DNA from 3 places in the Arthrobacter sp. TMS2-4 genome. Region 1 is predicted to be linked to each of the others. Evidence: riboswitches for the same ligand, from Rfam matches in the RefSeq annotation. Region 1 holds a riboswitch; each other region holds the start of a gene.
The links. Region 1 has a riboswitch for cyclic di-AMP ahead of ACX80F_RS11380 (NlpC/P60 family protein). Riboswitches for the same ligand answer to the same signal wherever they lie in the genome.

Region 1 (5,061 bases):
GAAGTTCTTCTGCGGTGCGAAGTAGTACACGTCCGCCTGGGAGACGTCGACGTCGAGCCCGCCCGCTGCCGAGGTGGCATCGACGAGGACGAGCGCCCCGTCGTCGGCGCCCTCGACCCGCTGGACGGGTGCTGCCACGCCGGTGGAGGTCTCGTTCTGCGGCCAGGCGTAGACGTCGACCCCCGCCTCCGCCGTCGCGTCCGGTCGGGTTCCCGGCTCGCTCGTGAGAACACTGGAGGCGTCGAGGAACGGTGCCTTGGTCGTGGCGGACGCGAACTTGGAGCCGAACTCCCCGAAGGAGAGGTGCTGGGCCTTCCGCTCGACGAGCCCGAAGGTCGCGACATCCCAGAACGCCGTCGATCCGCCCACGCCCAGAACCACCTCGTACCCGTCGGGGGCGGTGAAGAAGCTACTGAGCCCCTCGCGGACGCGGCCCACGAGGTCACGGACCGGGGCCTGCCGGTGGGAGGTCCCGAGAAGGGAGGCGCCGGCGGCGACCAGGGCGTCGACCTGGCCGCTCCGGACCTTCGACGGACCCGCACCGAAGCGCCCGTCCGAGGGGAGGAGGTGTGCGGGAATGCGGGGCGATTCGCTCATGGGGGCTCCAGCTCTGGGGCGGCGGGGTATCGACCTCATTCTGCCCCAGCGGCTGACGGCCCTCCATTTGTTAACGCCGTCCGGGAGGCATGCCCCGGCCGACGGTCCCGACGTATCCAGGAATTGCCGGGCCCACGATGCCATGCGTTAACCTTGGGAGGCGTGGGGCGGAGCCGGGCTGATGGCCGCACCCCTCACCGGCGTGAGGCATCCAGCCGCGCACCCGCACCGCACCAAGGAGCTGAACCGCATGACGGACCTCATCGACACCACCGAGATGTACCTGCGGACCATCCTTGAGCTCGAGGAAGAGAACATCGTCGCGCTCCGTGCGCGCATCGCCGAGCGGCTGCGCCACTCCGGCCCCACCGTGTCCCAGACCATCGGCCGGATGGAACGCGACGGCCTCGTGGTCGTCTCCGGAGACCGGCACCTGGAGCTTACGGAGATCGGCCGACGCCGTGCCACCGGCGTCATGAGGAAGCATCGTCTCGCTGAGCGACTGCTGAGCGACGTGATCGGACTCGACTGGGCGTACGTGCACGACGAGGCATGCCGCTGGGAGCACGTCATGAGCGAGCGGGTGGAGCGCCGGCTGTACGAGCTCCTCGGCAAGCCCTCGGACTCCCCGTACGGTAACCCGATTCCGGGCCTGGCTGCGATCGGTGGCGTGGAGGCGGAGCAGTTCACTGACGGCGTCGTCACGCTGCTGTCCGCGATGGCCACCTATACCCCCGGCAGCCTGGTCACGCTCGCCCGCCTCGCAGAGCCCATCCAGGTGGATCCCGAACTCCTCACCCAGCTCGACGAGGGCGGACTGCGCCCGGGTGCACGACTCAGCCTCGAATCGGTGGGGGGCTACGTCTCGGTGCGCGTCCCCGGCGTCGAGGGGGCCCTCGAACTGCCGCCCGAGGTCGCCGCACACGTCTTCGTGTCACTCGAGGACTGACCGGAACACACGGGTCGTCACCAGAAACACACCATTTCGTGATCGGAATGTGACATACCTCGCGTCGTGCTGTAGCTTTCAACTCGTGCCGGACTCGCTACGAATCGGGCACTCTCCTGCGAATCGCCTAGCTCTGCCATCGCCGGGGGTCCGTCCGCACCATCGCATGGCAGAGGCGGGGGAACCAATTCTGGGTCTCTGACAAGAGATCCTCGGGGTTAAGTCGCTGTTTCCGCAGCGGCCGGGTGACTCCCATCCGAATCCGACAGCTCACCTCGCAGGCGTTGGGAGAGGCAATCCAACGTGTCCACATGCTCTTCACCGGGCCGCCACCGCGCGCCCCGAAACATCAGTCCGCTGTCCGGTCTGTCCGCCGCCGTCGCCTCCAACGCCGGATCCGTCGGCCGGCAGGCCGCCGTCATCGTCGCCGTATCGGGCCTGGTCCTGACCAGTGGGGTCGCTGCCAACGCCGCTGACGTCAAGCCGCAGCGGGATGTCAGGGTCTCCAACGTCTCATTGCCCTCCGCGCGGACCGCCGTCGTCGCCTCGAACACGACCGAGGTGTCCTTCGCCAGGACCCCGGTCAGGGTGAAGGCCAAGCCGGTCGTCGCCCCGAAGGCTCCGGTGCAGAAGGCTCCCGTCGTGGCAGCTCCGGTCGAGAAGGCACCCGTCGTCGAAGCCCCGGTTCCCGCAGCGCCCGTCGTCGCAGCACCCGTGGCCGAGGTCCCGGCGCCCGCCGTCGCAGCACCCGCGGTCGAGGTCCCGGCGCCCGCCGTCGCAGCACCCCCGGTCGTCGCCGCTCCCGCCGCTCCCGCCGCCGTCGCCGCTCCGGCGGTGGCAGCTCCGATCGCGGCGCCCGCCGCGCCCATCGCGCCGGCGCCCGTCGCGAAGACCCGCACGGCAACCGCCGTACCGGCGTCGACGCCCGCTCCCGCACCGTCCTCCGGCGTTGCGGCGACGATCGCCGCCGCGGCCAGGGGCCAGCTCGGCGTCGTGCAGGACTGCACCCGCCTGGCGAGCAACTCCCTCGCCGCAGCCGGGATCAACTTCCACGGCTGGCCGGCCGGCTACCTGTCCCTCGGCCGCACCGTGAGTGCCGGCGAAGCCATCCCCGGCGACCTGATCTACTATGCGGACGGCGGCATGGGCGCGGCCCACATCGCGGTCTACATCGGCGGCGGCCAGGCCGTCCACGGCGGATTCAACGGCAACACCACGGTCATCGCCCCGGCGGAGCTCGGCTCCGGCGGCGTGTACATCCGCGTGGGCGGCTGACCCCGAACGATCCCGCACAGGAGGACCGGCACGTTGTGCCGGTCCTCCTGTGCGTCGACCGCCGCGGGTGGCAGAAGGAGCAGCCCGTCGGCCCGGCGTTACGCGGACGGCCGGGTGCGGTTTACCCTTGCAGTGTCAATCCGAAGCTCTTCTCCCGATCCCCGGGATGGCAACCGGTTGCGGGGAACAGGTCAGCAATGGGGCACGTCGAATGCGCACTCTCGTTCTGAACGCAGGCTATGAACCGCTGGCGGTCGTCACCTTCCGCCGGGCGCTGGTCCTTGTGCTCACCGGGAAGGCGAGCGTCGTGGCGGAGGACGACGACCCGGTGGTCGGTCCTGCCGACGTCTTCGGGAGGCCGTCGGTGATCCTGCTCAACAGATACGTGAAGGTCCCCTATCGCCAGGACGTCGCTGCGACGCGGCGGGGCGTGCTGCGCCGTGACAACCACCTGTGCGCCTACTGCGGAAAGGCGGCATCCACCATCGACCACGTGATGCCGAGGTCGCGCGGCGGCGGCGACACCTGGGAGAACCTCGTGGCCTGCTGCCTCCGATGCAACAACGCCAAGGGCAACAAGACGCTCGCGAGCCTCGGCTGGTCCCTGAGGGTGGTTCCGCGTCCGCCCCGCGGCCCCCAGTGGCAGATCCGCGAACTGGAGAGGCCCGCTCCGCAGTGGAGCGAGTTCCTCGCGGAGACCGCCGCATGAGGGCGGACCGCCCGTCGTTCGACGCCGTGATCCTCGCCGGAGGGCGGTCATCCCGGCTCGGCGGCGTCCCGAAGGCCGGGCTGGTCGTCGACGGCGTGACCCTGCTCGAGCGGACGTGCGCGGCCCTCGCCGACGCCGGGCAGCTGGTGGTCGTAGGCCCCGAGGCCGACGGGTGGCGCGCGCTGCCGGGCTCGCCGTCGTTCGTGCGCGAGGAGCCGGCCTTCGCCGGCCCCGCAGCCGCTCTCGTCGCCGGCCTCCGCGCCGGGACGGGCCTCTGTGCGCCCTGGTGCGCCGTCGTCGCCTGTGACATGCCGCGCGTCGCCGAACTGGTCGACGTGCTGCTCGCCGAGGCCGCCGACGACGGCGACGCGTCGCTCGTGGCCGTGGACGGCGGCCGGGCCCAGCCGCTCGCGGCGCTCTACCGCACCGCTGACCTGGCGGCCGCGGTGGATGTCATCCTCGCCTCCGGGACCGCCGACAACCTGTCGATGCGCAGCCTCCTTGCTAGTGTGGAAACCAGACCTGTCCCGGTAGCACCGGGCACAACGCACGACGTCGACACCTGGGCTGATGCGAGGGTCCTGGGAGTCGACGTCCCCTAGCACCTCCCGGAGGGCTCATGGACGATCGCCAGAAGCTGCTGCACGAATGGACCGGACGGCTGCTCGCCGCCTTCGAGATCGACGGCACGGACGTGGACATCGACGCCGTGCTCGGCCTGGCGGGCAAGGCGGCCCACGGTGTGGTGCGCCCCGCCGCACCCCTGACGACGTTCGTGGTGGGCTATGCCGCCGGTCTGGCCGTCGGCAGCGGGCAGGCCGACGAGGACGTGGCCATGCGCTCGGCGCTGGCCGTCGCGGATGCCCTGTGCGCGGAGGCCGCGGCGGAAGGCGGCGCCGCATGATCGAGGGCGGCGCAGCAACCAATGTCGACTGGGCGACGGCCCGCACCATGGCCTACGGCGCCGGACGTCCCCTGCCGTTCCAGACCGTCCCGCTCGCTGACGCACTCGGGCAGACCCTCGCGGAGCCGGTGCACGCGCTGCAGTCCATCCCGCACTACGCGTCGTCCGCGATGGACGGCTGGGCGGTCAACGGCGAACCGCCCTGGACGCTCGTGACCCGCCCCGAACCGGAGGACCACCCGCGCGGCAGGCCGTCCCCGCACAGCGATTCGGGCGAGATCTCGCTCGCGCCGGGCGAGGCGACCTTCATCCTCACCGGGGGCGTGGTCCCGCAGGACACCGTCGGCATCCTCCGGACCGAACACGGCGCCGTTCGCGGAGCCATGCTCGACCGCAACGGGTCCGCGCGACCCGACGAGCCGTCACCCGGCGAGCACATCAGGCCCGCCGGTGAGGAAGCGGACGAGGGGTCCCTGGCGATCCCCGTCGGCGTCGTCCTCAACCCGGCCCAGATAGCCCTCGCCGCCGTCTGCGGCCACGACACCCTCGCCGTCCTGCGGGCCCCGCGCGTGTCGTTGCTGATGACCGGCGACGAGGTGATCGAGCACGGCCTGCCGCATGCGGGCC
Region 2 (5,061 bases), on a different contig from region 1:
CTGGTTCATCTTGGTCAGATGCGCGTTCACGCGGAACGAAGTGGGAATCCGCTTCAGACGCTGAGGTCGGTACTTGAGGCGTACGCGGTGATGTTGCAGCAAGTACCCATGGCGGAGGCGCCCGCGTTCCTGCACCAAGGTGTACACGGCGCGCAGACGCAGGAGCATCTGCGCGACTTTCTGGAGGCCTTGATCAGGAGTGCCGTGAAAACGTGCGCGCAGGAGGCCGGAGGAGGTGTCCGCTCGGACATTGCGCCCCGGGAACTTGCCCTGTTCAGCCTGCACGCTGTGAATGCGGCCGCCGCCCTGCCCTCTGCCGATGCAGCCCGCAGTCTGGTCGGTGTGATCGTGGACGGCTTGGTAATACGTCCATAGGTTCGTCCATAGGTCCGCTTCCGGTGAGCGCTCACAAGGAGCGGCCAGCGGCGTGGGGTGTTTTGGGCAGAGAAAAAGCGGCAGGCACCCCCGTCCAGGGCACCTGCCGCCTTCTCAGTCTATGGAGACGGCGTTCAGGTCAGCGAGTATTAGCCGTTGACTCGCACGAAGGACGAGCCAGCCAGGTCAGACAGCGGGTGCTTGATGGTGAGGTTCGCACCGTTCATGCCGCTGCTGATGACTTCGCCGTTGCCGACGTAGATGCCGATGTGACCGGGGCGGATGACCAGGTCACCGGGGGCGGGCGTGGAGACGACCGTGCCGTACTGGTAGAACTGTGTCGGTCCGAGGTCCCCGACGTTCAGGCCGATCGAGCGCAGGGCCCGCTCGACGAGGATGGTGCAGTCCTGGATGGAGCCGAGCTGGCCGTAGGCCGAGGCGACCAGGGCCGCACCGACACCGCTTGCCGAGACATCGCCGGCGGGAGCCGCAGGGGCTGCCGGGGCGATCGGGGCAATATTGGACGAGAGCAGCTGGACACCGGCCGGTGCTGCGGCAGGGGCCGGAGCGGTGTAGGAAACCTGGGTTGCCGGTGCTGCGGCAGGGGCCGGAGCGGTGTAGGAAACCTGGGTTGCCGGTGCTGCGGCGGGCACAGCAGCAGGGCTCGCGGCGGCCGGGGCCCACGTCGAAGCAGCGGAAGCACCGGAAAGGGTGATCTGCTGGCCCGGGTAGATGACCGAGGCGTAGGACAGGCCGTTCTGCGCCAGGAGCGCGTTAAGGCTGATGCCATGCAGGGCGGCGATGCCACCCATGGTGTCACCCGCAACGACGGTGTGGACGCCGGCTGCTGCAGCGGGAGCCGCGGTAACAGGTGCTGCGGTGGCGGGAGCCTGAACGGTGGTGCCGGCTGCTTCCTGCGTGTAAGTTCCGGCCTGGGCGGGAGCTCCTACGGCGAAGACAATACCGCCGGTCGCAGCTGCGATGATGGCCGGCTTGCCCAGCGCTACAGCGCCGGTCTTCGCGGAATAGGACAGCCCTTCAAGGGCGATCGAGTGATTGACGGTGGCGCGGTGGCGCGCTGAAGTGATTCGTGACATGCGTCGGTTGCCTCTCCCATGCCTGCGGGGTGAGCTGTCGGGTTCGGATGGGAGTGCACCCGGCCGCTTCATCCCAAGGGACGGAAATAAAGCGACTTAACCCCAAGGACCACGCGTGGTGGCCCGTACATCTTGGGTCCCCCGTTCCTGCCATACGGATATGAACGGACGTATCCCCGGCAGCGGCAGGACTCGGCATTCTGCCCGGGAGTGTTCCAGCTGGTGCTGTGAACACTCGATGACAATACCCCCCGCTGGTATCAAATGTCACGTTGGGGTAACGAACGCAAGGGAAAGGCCGCATGCAACACGCCGCGCTGCATGGAAGCGGGGCCCGAGGCGAACTTCGCTTGAGCCCGCCATGTCAAGGGCGCACCCGCACTCCCGTAGCCTGAGGCACCTTTTCGGAGCCAAGCAGGGGATGATTAAGGCGTGAAGAAGATCTCACTTCACCCCTCTTGTTTATATACCCCCAAGGGGTATATATTTTTGTTGTCGAAAGGAACGACGTGACCACCGAAACCGAGGCTTCTGTTCAGCGGGGATACACCGCTGATAAGGACGCCTACCTCCGCAGGCTCAAGCGCATCGAGGGCCAGGTGCGCGGTATTGCCCGCATGGTCGATGAAGACAAATACTGCATCGACATCCTCACCCAGGTCGCGGCCATCAATAAGGCCCTCCACGCGGTGAGCATCGGCTTGCTCGAAGAGCACATTGCGCATTGCGTTGTCGGAGCAGCTCATGAATCCACCCAGTCCGGAGATTCCGCCGCCGTCGACGCGAAGGTCAAGGAAGCGACCGACGCGATCAGCCGACTGCTTCGTTGACGGTCCGCCGGCAGCCTTGCCGGCTCCGGGCAACCCTGCCGGGTGCCAGATCCCATTCCTCCCCGCTCTGCCGAGAAAGAGAACATCCCATGCAAACGACCATTAACATCACTGGTATGACCTGCGGCCACTGCGTCTCGTCGGTCATGGAGGAACTTTCCGGCGTGCCCGGGGTCGAGGGGGTCGATGTGCAGCTCAACGCCGGTGGGGTCTCCACAGCGACGATCACGGCCGACGTGGATCCCGATCCGGCAGTGCTGAGCAAAGCAGTAGAGACCGCCGGTTACACGGTCGTCGACAGCTGACCCTCACACCACCACAGCCTGCATCCCGAACGGGATCCCCACCGCGCCTGTGCAGGGCACAGTTCACTTCCGCGGAGGAGTCGGCACGAGGATTTTCGGGGCGCCATTACGGTACTGAACCCCTGGCACCGCCAGGCAAGCGGTAGGACAGGGCCAGCGAAGCAGTACTTCCCGACGTCGTCCAGCGGTGTCATCGAGCACCGCGCCTCACCAGAGGCACCTCACCCACAGCACGTCATCGAAGCCACGGCAAGGAACTAGACGCATGAGCACCGACACAGGCGTGGGCACCACTGCCGGACAGATCATCGATCTCGACATCGAGGGCATGACCTGCGCGTCCTGCGTAAGCCGGGTGGAACGTAAGCTCGGAAAAATCGAGGGTGTTCAGGCCTCGGTGAATCTCCCACTCGAGTCCGCGACCGTCACGGTACCCGAGGGCGTGAGCGTTTCGCAGATCATCGACACCGTCAACGCCATCGGCTACAAGGCGACCCTGCGCAGCGCTAGCCAACCGACTCGGCAGCCCGCTACCGAAGCCACGGCAACCCGCGTGGCCACCCCTGCAGGTCCTTCGTCTACTGGTGCCGGCGATGACACTGCCGGTGTAGTCGCGCCCGGCTACCGGGTCGGTCCGGGATCGGAGGGGAACGCGCCGTCGGGGCTAGGCGGGTTCGCCGAATCACGGGAAAACGTTGACGCCGCCAGGTCCCGGGACGACGCGAAAGCCTCAGCCGCGGAGAGAAAAGCCAGGTCCTTGAAACGGCGCCTCATCATCGCAGCCGGTTTCACCATCCCGGTGACGATCATCTCGATGCTGCCGGCAGCCCAGTTCCCGCACTGGGGGTGGGCTGCCCTTCTCCTTTCCCTGCCCGTGGTCACCTGGGCGGCCTGGCCGTTCCACCGGGCGGCCGCAATCAACGCCCGCCACCTCTCATCCACCATGGACACCCTTGTGTCCATCGGTGTCGCTGCGGCATTCCTGTACTCCACCTGGCAGCTCATCGCTGATCCGATGCTGACCGCCCACACCGGCATGGACATGAGCGCCCACAGCCTCTACTTCGAAGTGGCGGCCGTCGTCACAACCTTCCTGCTGCTGGGCCGGTTCCTGGAAGCCAACGCAAAACAGCGCGCAGGAAACGCGCTCAAAGCACTGCTGAACCTTGGAGCGAAGGAAGCAACCGTCCTGCGCGACGGGGTAGAAGTGAAAGTTCCGACAGCATCCCTGACTCCCGGAGACGTCTTCGTCGTCCGGCCGGGCGAGAAGGTGGCCACCGACGGCTTCGTCATCGAGGGCCGCAGCGCGGTCGACACCTCCCTCATCACCGGTGAATCCGTTCCCACCGAGGTCGGCCCGGATGACACGGTGATCGGCGCGACGATGAACACCAGCGGACGCCTGCTGGTCAAAGCCACCAGGGTCGGCAGTGAGACAACCCTGGCGCAGATGGGACGCCTCGTCAGCGCCGCGCAGAGCGGCAAAGCACCGATCGCCAGGCTCGCTGACCGCATCAGCGCGGTCTTCGTGCCCATCGTTTTGCTCATCGCCGTCCTGACCTTCGTGATGTGGATGGTCCTCACCGGGGATACGGGCTCAGCGTTCACCGCGGCCGTCGCAGTCCTCGTGATCGCCTGCCCGTGCGCCCTTGGCCTGGCGACACCGGTCGGCCTGCTCACCGGAACCGGCCGGGGCGCGCAGCTGGGCATCCTCATCAAGGGGCCCCAGGTCTTGGAGGACACACGCACCGTAAATACGATCGTGCTCGACAAGACCGGGACCGTCACCACCGGCAGGCTTTCCGTCACCGCCGTCAGCCCTCTGGGTTCCCTGAGCGAGGACGACGTACTGGCCGTCGCCGGGGCTGTCGAAGCAGCCAGTGAGCACCCGATCGCTGAGGCCATTGCCGCAGCAGCAGCCCGTCATGGCCGGCTCGCTGCCGTCGAGGACTTCACCAGCGCAGCAGGCGGAGGCGTGCGCGGCACCGTCAACGGCCGCTCCGTTGTGGCTGGCACCGCGACCTGGCTGACCGAGAACAACATCACGATCACCGCTGACCACCGCGCTTCCCTGATTTCCCTGCAGGAAGCAGGAGCCACAGTGATCTGGGTCGCCCTCGACGGGACACCCGAAGGGCTGATCAGCCTCTTCGACACCGTCAAGACCGGCTCAGCATCAGCCATCACCCGGTTCAAGGAACTCGGGCTCACTCCCATGCTGCTCACCGGCGACAACCGCGCAGTGGCTGAAAAAGTTGCCGCCGAGGTGGGCATCGCGCCCGAACACGTCATGGCCGAGGTGCTGCCTCACCAAAAAGTCGACGCAGTGAAGAAACTGCAGGACGCCGGAGCGACAGTGGCCATGGCGGGGGACGGCGTCAATGACGCAGCCGCCCTCGCCCAGGCGGACCTGGGCATCGCCATGGGTTCCGGCACGGACGTGGCGATCGAGGC
Region 3 (5,061 bases), on a different contig from region 1:
TTCCCACCCTGACCGTCTACGGGAACACAGAAGGCCCTGAACTCCGCCTGATCACCTGTGACGGTTACGACCCCGCTACCGGGCTCTTCGACGACAATTACGTCGTCTACGCCAAACTCGTCTGACGAAGCCGACCCCAGGCCATCCTGTTGGGTGAATCGCTGCACCCTTCCAGAGCAATGTCACCAAGGTCCCGTCTCAGTACACCTAACCGCCGGTTTGGCCGGACGTTGTGGCTCCCCGCTGGGCTGCCCCGGGTGGGACACGAAGGAACGCGGAATAGTTCACGGTAGGATGTATTTGATGTGCCGCGGTGGCACCATCTCGGGGCGGAACGTTCCGATCGACGACTCGTTGGGCGCACGCGAACCGGTAAACCCGTTCGATGTCGTCGGACGTGACAGGACCGGCACCTTTTTCATGAACCCCTGGATTGCAGCAATGATCCCCCTGGCCATCATCACGGTGCTGGGTTCCATCGCCTTCTTCATTGGTTACAAGGGATACCTGTCAAGCGATCGCGACAACGATGACCGAGACCTCGACGTGGCACCTACGACCTCAAAGAACTCCCCCATCGCTGGGGCGACGTCGGCTACGAAGTCAACCGACCGTGGCACGCAGCAGACTGTTTTGCGGACCGCCATCGTTACCAGTGACCGAATGGTTTCGCGCGCCTCGCACGAGCGGGCGATCCTTGTGCAGTTCATCGACCTTTACGCCCCCGGCACCATCTCCACCCAGGAATTTCTCTCCAACCTCCAGGTGGACTACTCCCGCCGCGTCACCTTCGTTGCGCGCCACCTTCCCACGAGTGACCAGGCGCGTCTGGGCGCGAAGGCGCTCGAGGCAGCCGACCGCCAGAACTGCTTCCTGCCCTTTCTGGAAAAAATCACACTAGGTCCGGAAGCTCAGGAATTCCCCCGTCTGCACACCCGTGTCACCATGGACGCCTTTGTCTCTGTTGCCCGTGAGCTAGGCCTCGACAGCAGACGGTTTGAAGCCGACATGCAGAGCTCCGAGGTGCGAGCACGCATCGAAGCCGACCGGATCGAAGCGGCACGGGTCGGCGTAACCCGAGCCCCCGCGCTGATTCTCCTTGATGATCAGAACCACAATGCTTTGACCTCACTCGATGACTTCCGCGAGGCTGTCCGACTCGCCGCCGGCTAGTAATTCCGGTACCTCCCCTGAAGGTGCCCGGGTGAGGACCTCAGGAGCTGGGACGCCACGCTAGCAGGTCGTCCTGTCCTTTATCGTTGCCGATCCTGGCGTTCGGAGCGTTGCTGGAGCTGCTCAAGATAGGCATTGTATGCGTCGAGCTCCGGGGTTCCCTCGAGATTGTGTTTCCGGTCGGCGGCCCGCGATGTCACCGTGTCGTCGCGCTGCCAGCGCACCATGATGATCAGGAGCATCAGCACAGACGGTAGCTCTCCGTACGACCAGGCCAAGCCGCCGGCAATGCCCTGGTCCGTCATTGGGTCAACATCCCACCCCACGGGCAATGTGCCGAAGAAATCGACGACAGGGGTGGTCGCCATCATCAGGACCACGCCAAAGAAGGCGTGCAGTGGCATTTCGGCGAAGATGTCGAGGAACCGGCCGAAGTGAGACTGCTTTACCGGCAGCGGGTCCGTCGATAGCACGGGGACGGTGAAGAGCACCCCGGAAATCAGGAACAGCAGTTCCAGGGTGATGTGCCCATACCAGGAGGGAAGCATCGCGTCGGCGATGCCGCTGAGGTAGACCCCGTAAAAGCTCACGAGGAACACCGGAATCATGAAGGCCGGATGAAGGGCGATCCGGGCGGCCCTTGATCGCAGGCCAGCGTGGGCGAGCCGGAGGACCGGGCGCCCGAGTCCGCGGTGAGGGGTCGCACGCAGCAACAAGGTGCCCGGTCGACCCAGGACCAGAAGAGGGGGAACGGCCATCATGAGGGTGAGCTGCTGGAACATGAACACGGAGAACATCCGAAGGCCGTAGCCCTCAACTCCTGCGCCCATGGTGATCATGATGATGATGCAGCCCAATAAAAAGATCGCTGTTCGCCAGATCGGCCAGGATCGGCCCATCGACCACAGGCGGATCGCCCCGGCAAGGTAGAGCACGCCCAGAACCAGAGCGATTACGGGGATGAGCGGAATCGGTTGCAGCGTTGGTGCCAGGTAGGTCGCCCACGATGGTGGGGCCTCAGGTATCCACACTGGCCCACTGACCCACGGATCATTCATTGCTGTACAACCATCCAAACTTCACGGTCTCGCCAATGTCTAGGGTGCAGTGTGCGGCCGTCGGAACTCACTACACCCCGTTAAGCGGAACCAGGCACTGAGCGAATGGCGCCCGCGGCCAGTGCCTTACTTCCGGCCCGGACCGACATCCAGGGGACCGGTGACGGGCGGGCAAGGAAATAGCGGTAAGCACCCCCGTCCAGGGCGCTCACCGCCATCTCAGCTTGAGGGCAGCCACTTCACCGATGGGTGAAGTTAGCCGTTAACGCGTACGAAAGTGGATCCGGCGAGGTCAGAGAGGGAGTGCTCCATGGTGAGGTTCGCACCATTCATGCCGCTGCTGATGACCTTGCCGCCACCGACATAGATAGCGACGTGACCCGGACGGACCACGAGGTCACCCGGTGCCGGGGTGGCGACGACAGTTCCGTACTGCAGGAACTGCATAGGGCCGAGGTCTCCGACGTTCTTGCCGATCGAGCGCAGGGCCCGCTCGACGAGGATGGTGCAGTCCTGGATGGACCCGATCTGAGAGTACGCCGAGGCGACGAGGGCCGCGCCGACGCCGCTAGCGGGAACGGTCGGCGCTGCGGGAGCTGCCGGGGCGATCGGGGTGATAGCGGCCGAGGTCAGGGAGTATGTGGGCTGAGCTGCTGCAGGAGCGGGTACTGCAGTCGGGGCTGCGGCAGGTGCGCTGTAGAAGACCTGGCTGACTGGGGCTGCAGCGGGAACCGCGGCTGCGCTGACAGCAACATTGGTAGCGGCGCCGCCGGAAAGCCGGAGCTGCTGACCCGGGTAGATGACTGAGGCGTAGGACAGGCCGTTGGTCGCGAGTAGCGCATCGAGGTTCACGCCGTGCTTGGCGGCGATGGTGCCCATCGTGTCGCCGGAGGTGACCGTGTAAACGCCGGCAGCAGCGGGAGCCTGTGCGGTGACGGGGCGGGTGTCCTGCGTGTAGGTGCCGGCCTGGGCGGCGGGGGCTCCGATAGCGAAGACGAGGCCGCCGGTCGCGGCTGCAATGATGGCCGGCTTGCCGAGCGCGACAGCGCTGGTCTTCGCGGAATACGACAGGCCCTCGAGGGCGATGGAGTGGGTGACGACGGCGCGGTGGCGCGCGGGAATGGACGTACGTGACATGGTGGTTGCCTCTCCCATGCCTGCGGGGTGAGCTGTCGGGTTCGGATGGGAGTCACCCGGCCGTCCTTCATCCCTAGTGCTGTTTCTGCAGTAGCGAAACGCTGCTGCAGGTCCCGGCACGTCGGTCGTTGGATCGACTTAACCCCGAGGGCCATCACACAAAGAGCGTGCGGTGACCCGGTGGAAACGTGGTTCCCCCGTCCCTGCCATATGGATTGTGCGAACGGATCCCGGAGCAGTGGCAGGACTCGGCATTCTGCGCGGGAGAGTGGTCTCGACGGGTGCCGGGATCACCTGAGGAGAATACCCCAGGGTGGTATCGATAGTCACATTTATGTAACGTCGTCCGGCGTGTTGTCGCGACACGCTGCTTCAGGGCTTGCTAACGGGCTTAGGCGGAACTTCCGGTCCTGTTGTTCGTTCACCTCCTCTCGTCGTTGACGGATACTAGTGATGGCCGTGTACCTCGCGCGGCCGAGGACCGCATCAACGGCTACCTGTGCTGGGCAGCAGCGCGTCGATGATGATGAAGGGGACGACAATGCCCACCTATCCCGCATCGAACGTCACGGATGAGACGACTACTCCCCCGACACAAGCAACTTCCGACCCGCTTCCTCAGCACGACGCTGAAACTCACCCTCACGGCTATGCCGCCGACAAAGGCGCGTACTTGCGCCGACTCAAGCGCATCGAAGGTCAGGTCCGCGGAATAGCCCGCATGATCGACGAGGACAAATACTGCATCGACATCCTCACGCAGGTCGCCGCCGTGAATAGCGCCATGCACGCGCTCAGTCTGGGGCTTCTGGAAAGCCACCTCACGCATTGCGTCGCCGATGCGGCCCGGGAAACCGCAAGCACAGACAGCACATCTGACCCAACAAGCGTCGAAGCCGTCGACGCGAAGATCCAGGAAGCAACCCAGGCAATAGGCCGACTACTGCGCTAGTCGCTGACCGTATCCAGAAAGCATCAGGGCGACAAAAGCGAGGCTATCGGCAGGCAGACGCGCCCACTCTTGCCGTGCCAGAACACCTACTGTCGGGTTCGGCCTTCGTCTCGTCCTTGAGATTCCTGGGCACGTCGTGCTGCCGCTGAAGCTTCCTCGGATGCTTCCCTTCTCGGTGCGGAACTGGCTGCTGCTTCCCGCCGTCGACGGATAACTTCGACTTGCCGCGTACTCCACCCGGAAGTCCTCTCGGGTGCACGAGCGGCATTCTTGGTCTCGCCAACGGTGGGCTCCTTTGAGCTCTGTTCCTTCAAATCGGTCGCCGGTTCCGATACAGCATGTTCAGTCCCGTCGGTGGGTGCACGGTGCCTTGTTACGGCGCGGGCGATGGCCGCTGCCATGCTCTCCGACTGCTTCGGCTGATCGTCCGACTGGACGGCGTCCACGATCCGTGCCTCTCGCTGCTGCGGCGCCGGTAGCGGATCGCTGGCGGCGGCGCGTTCTGCACGCATACGGTCGATGACGCGCCGGGCAGCGGCCCGCTCGGTCGTCATGCGATCGGCGATCGCCGCCTCATCCGCTGCTTGTTGGATCTGCGTGGCCGACCTCGGTGCGACGATGGTGAGCTCGCTGTGTTTGTGCAGGGCCGTAGCACGCTCAATGAGGCGTTGCGCGGTGGGATCGTCCCGGTACTGCTTGGGGATCAGCGAGGTCTCGTGGGTGCCGATGTTGTACCGGTTC

Region 2: another riboswitch for cyclic di-AMP. It lies ahead of ACX80F_RS15760 (C40 family peptidase); the one in region 1 lies ahead of ACX80F_RS11380 (NlpC/P60 family protein).
Region 3: another riboswitch for cyclic di-AMP. It lies ahead of ACX80F_RS14760 (LysM peptidoglycan-binding domain-containing protein); the one in region 1 lies ahead of ACX80F_RS11380 (NlpC/P60 family protein).

The regions. Positions count from the first base shown of each region.
Region 1 covers NZ_JBTNDI010000008.1:21,619-26,679, forward strand. The annotation lists gene serC (phosphoserine transaminase) at 1-597, opposite strand, end outside; gene ACX80F_RS11375 (metal-dependent transcriptional regulator) at 848-1,546, shown strand; cyclic di-AMP (ydaO/yuaA leader) riboswitch at 1,677-1,844, shown strand; gene ACX80F_RS11380 (NlpC/P60 family protein) at 1,850-2,821, shown strand; gene ACX80F_RS11385 (HNH endonuclease) at 3,033-3,530, shown strand; gene mobA (molybdenum cofactor guanylyltransferase) at 3,527-4,132, shown strand; gene ACX80F_RS11395 (DUF6457 domain-containing protein) at 4,150-4,434, shown strand; gene ACX80F_RS11400 (molybdopterin molybdotransferase MoeA) at 4,431-5,061, shown strand, end outside.
Region 2 covers NZ_JBTNDI010000017.1:29,100-34,160, reverse strand. The annotation lists gene ACX80F_RS15765 (TetR/AcrR family transcriptional regulator) at 1-375, shown strand, start outside; gene ACX80F_RS15760 (C40 family peptidase) at 525-1,472, opposite strand; cyclic di-AMP (ydaO/yuaA leader) riboswitch at 1,479-1,646, opposite strand; gene ACX80F_RS15755 (metal-sensitive transcriptional regulator) at 1,982-2,302, shown strand; gene ACX80F_RS15750 (heavy-metal-associated domain-containing protein) at 2,392-2,607, shown strand; gene ACX80F_RS15745 (heavy metal translocating P-type ATPase) at 2,873-5,061, shown strand, end outside.
Region 3 covers NZ_JBTNDI010000014.1:30,005-35,065, reverse strand. The annotation lists gene ACX80F_RS14775 (class F sortase) at 1-125, shown strand, start outside; gene ACX80F_RS14770 (DsbA family protein) at 304-1,173, shown strand; gene ACX80F_RS14765 (cytochrome c oxidase assembly protein) at 1,254-2,231, opposite strand; gene ACX80F_RS14760 (LysM peptidoglycan-binding domain-containing protein) at 2,487-3,368, opposite strand; cyclic di-AMP (ydaO/yuaA leader) riboswitch at 3,371-3,600, opposite strand; gene ACX80F_RS14755 (metal-sensitive transcriptional regulator) at 3,910-4,320, shown strand; gene mobF (MobF family relaxase) at 4,407-5,061, opposite strand, start outside.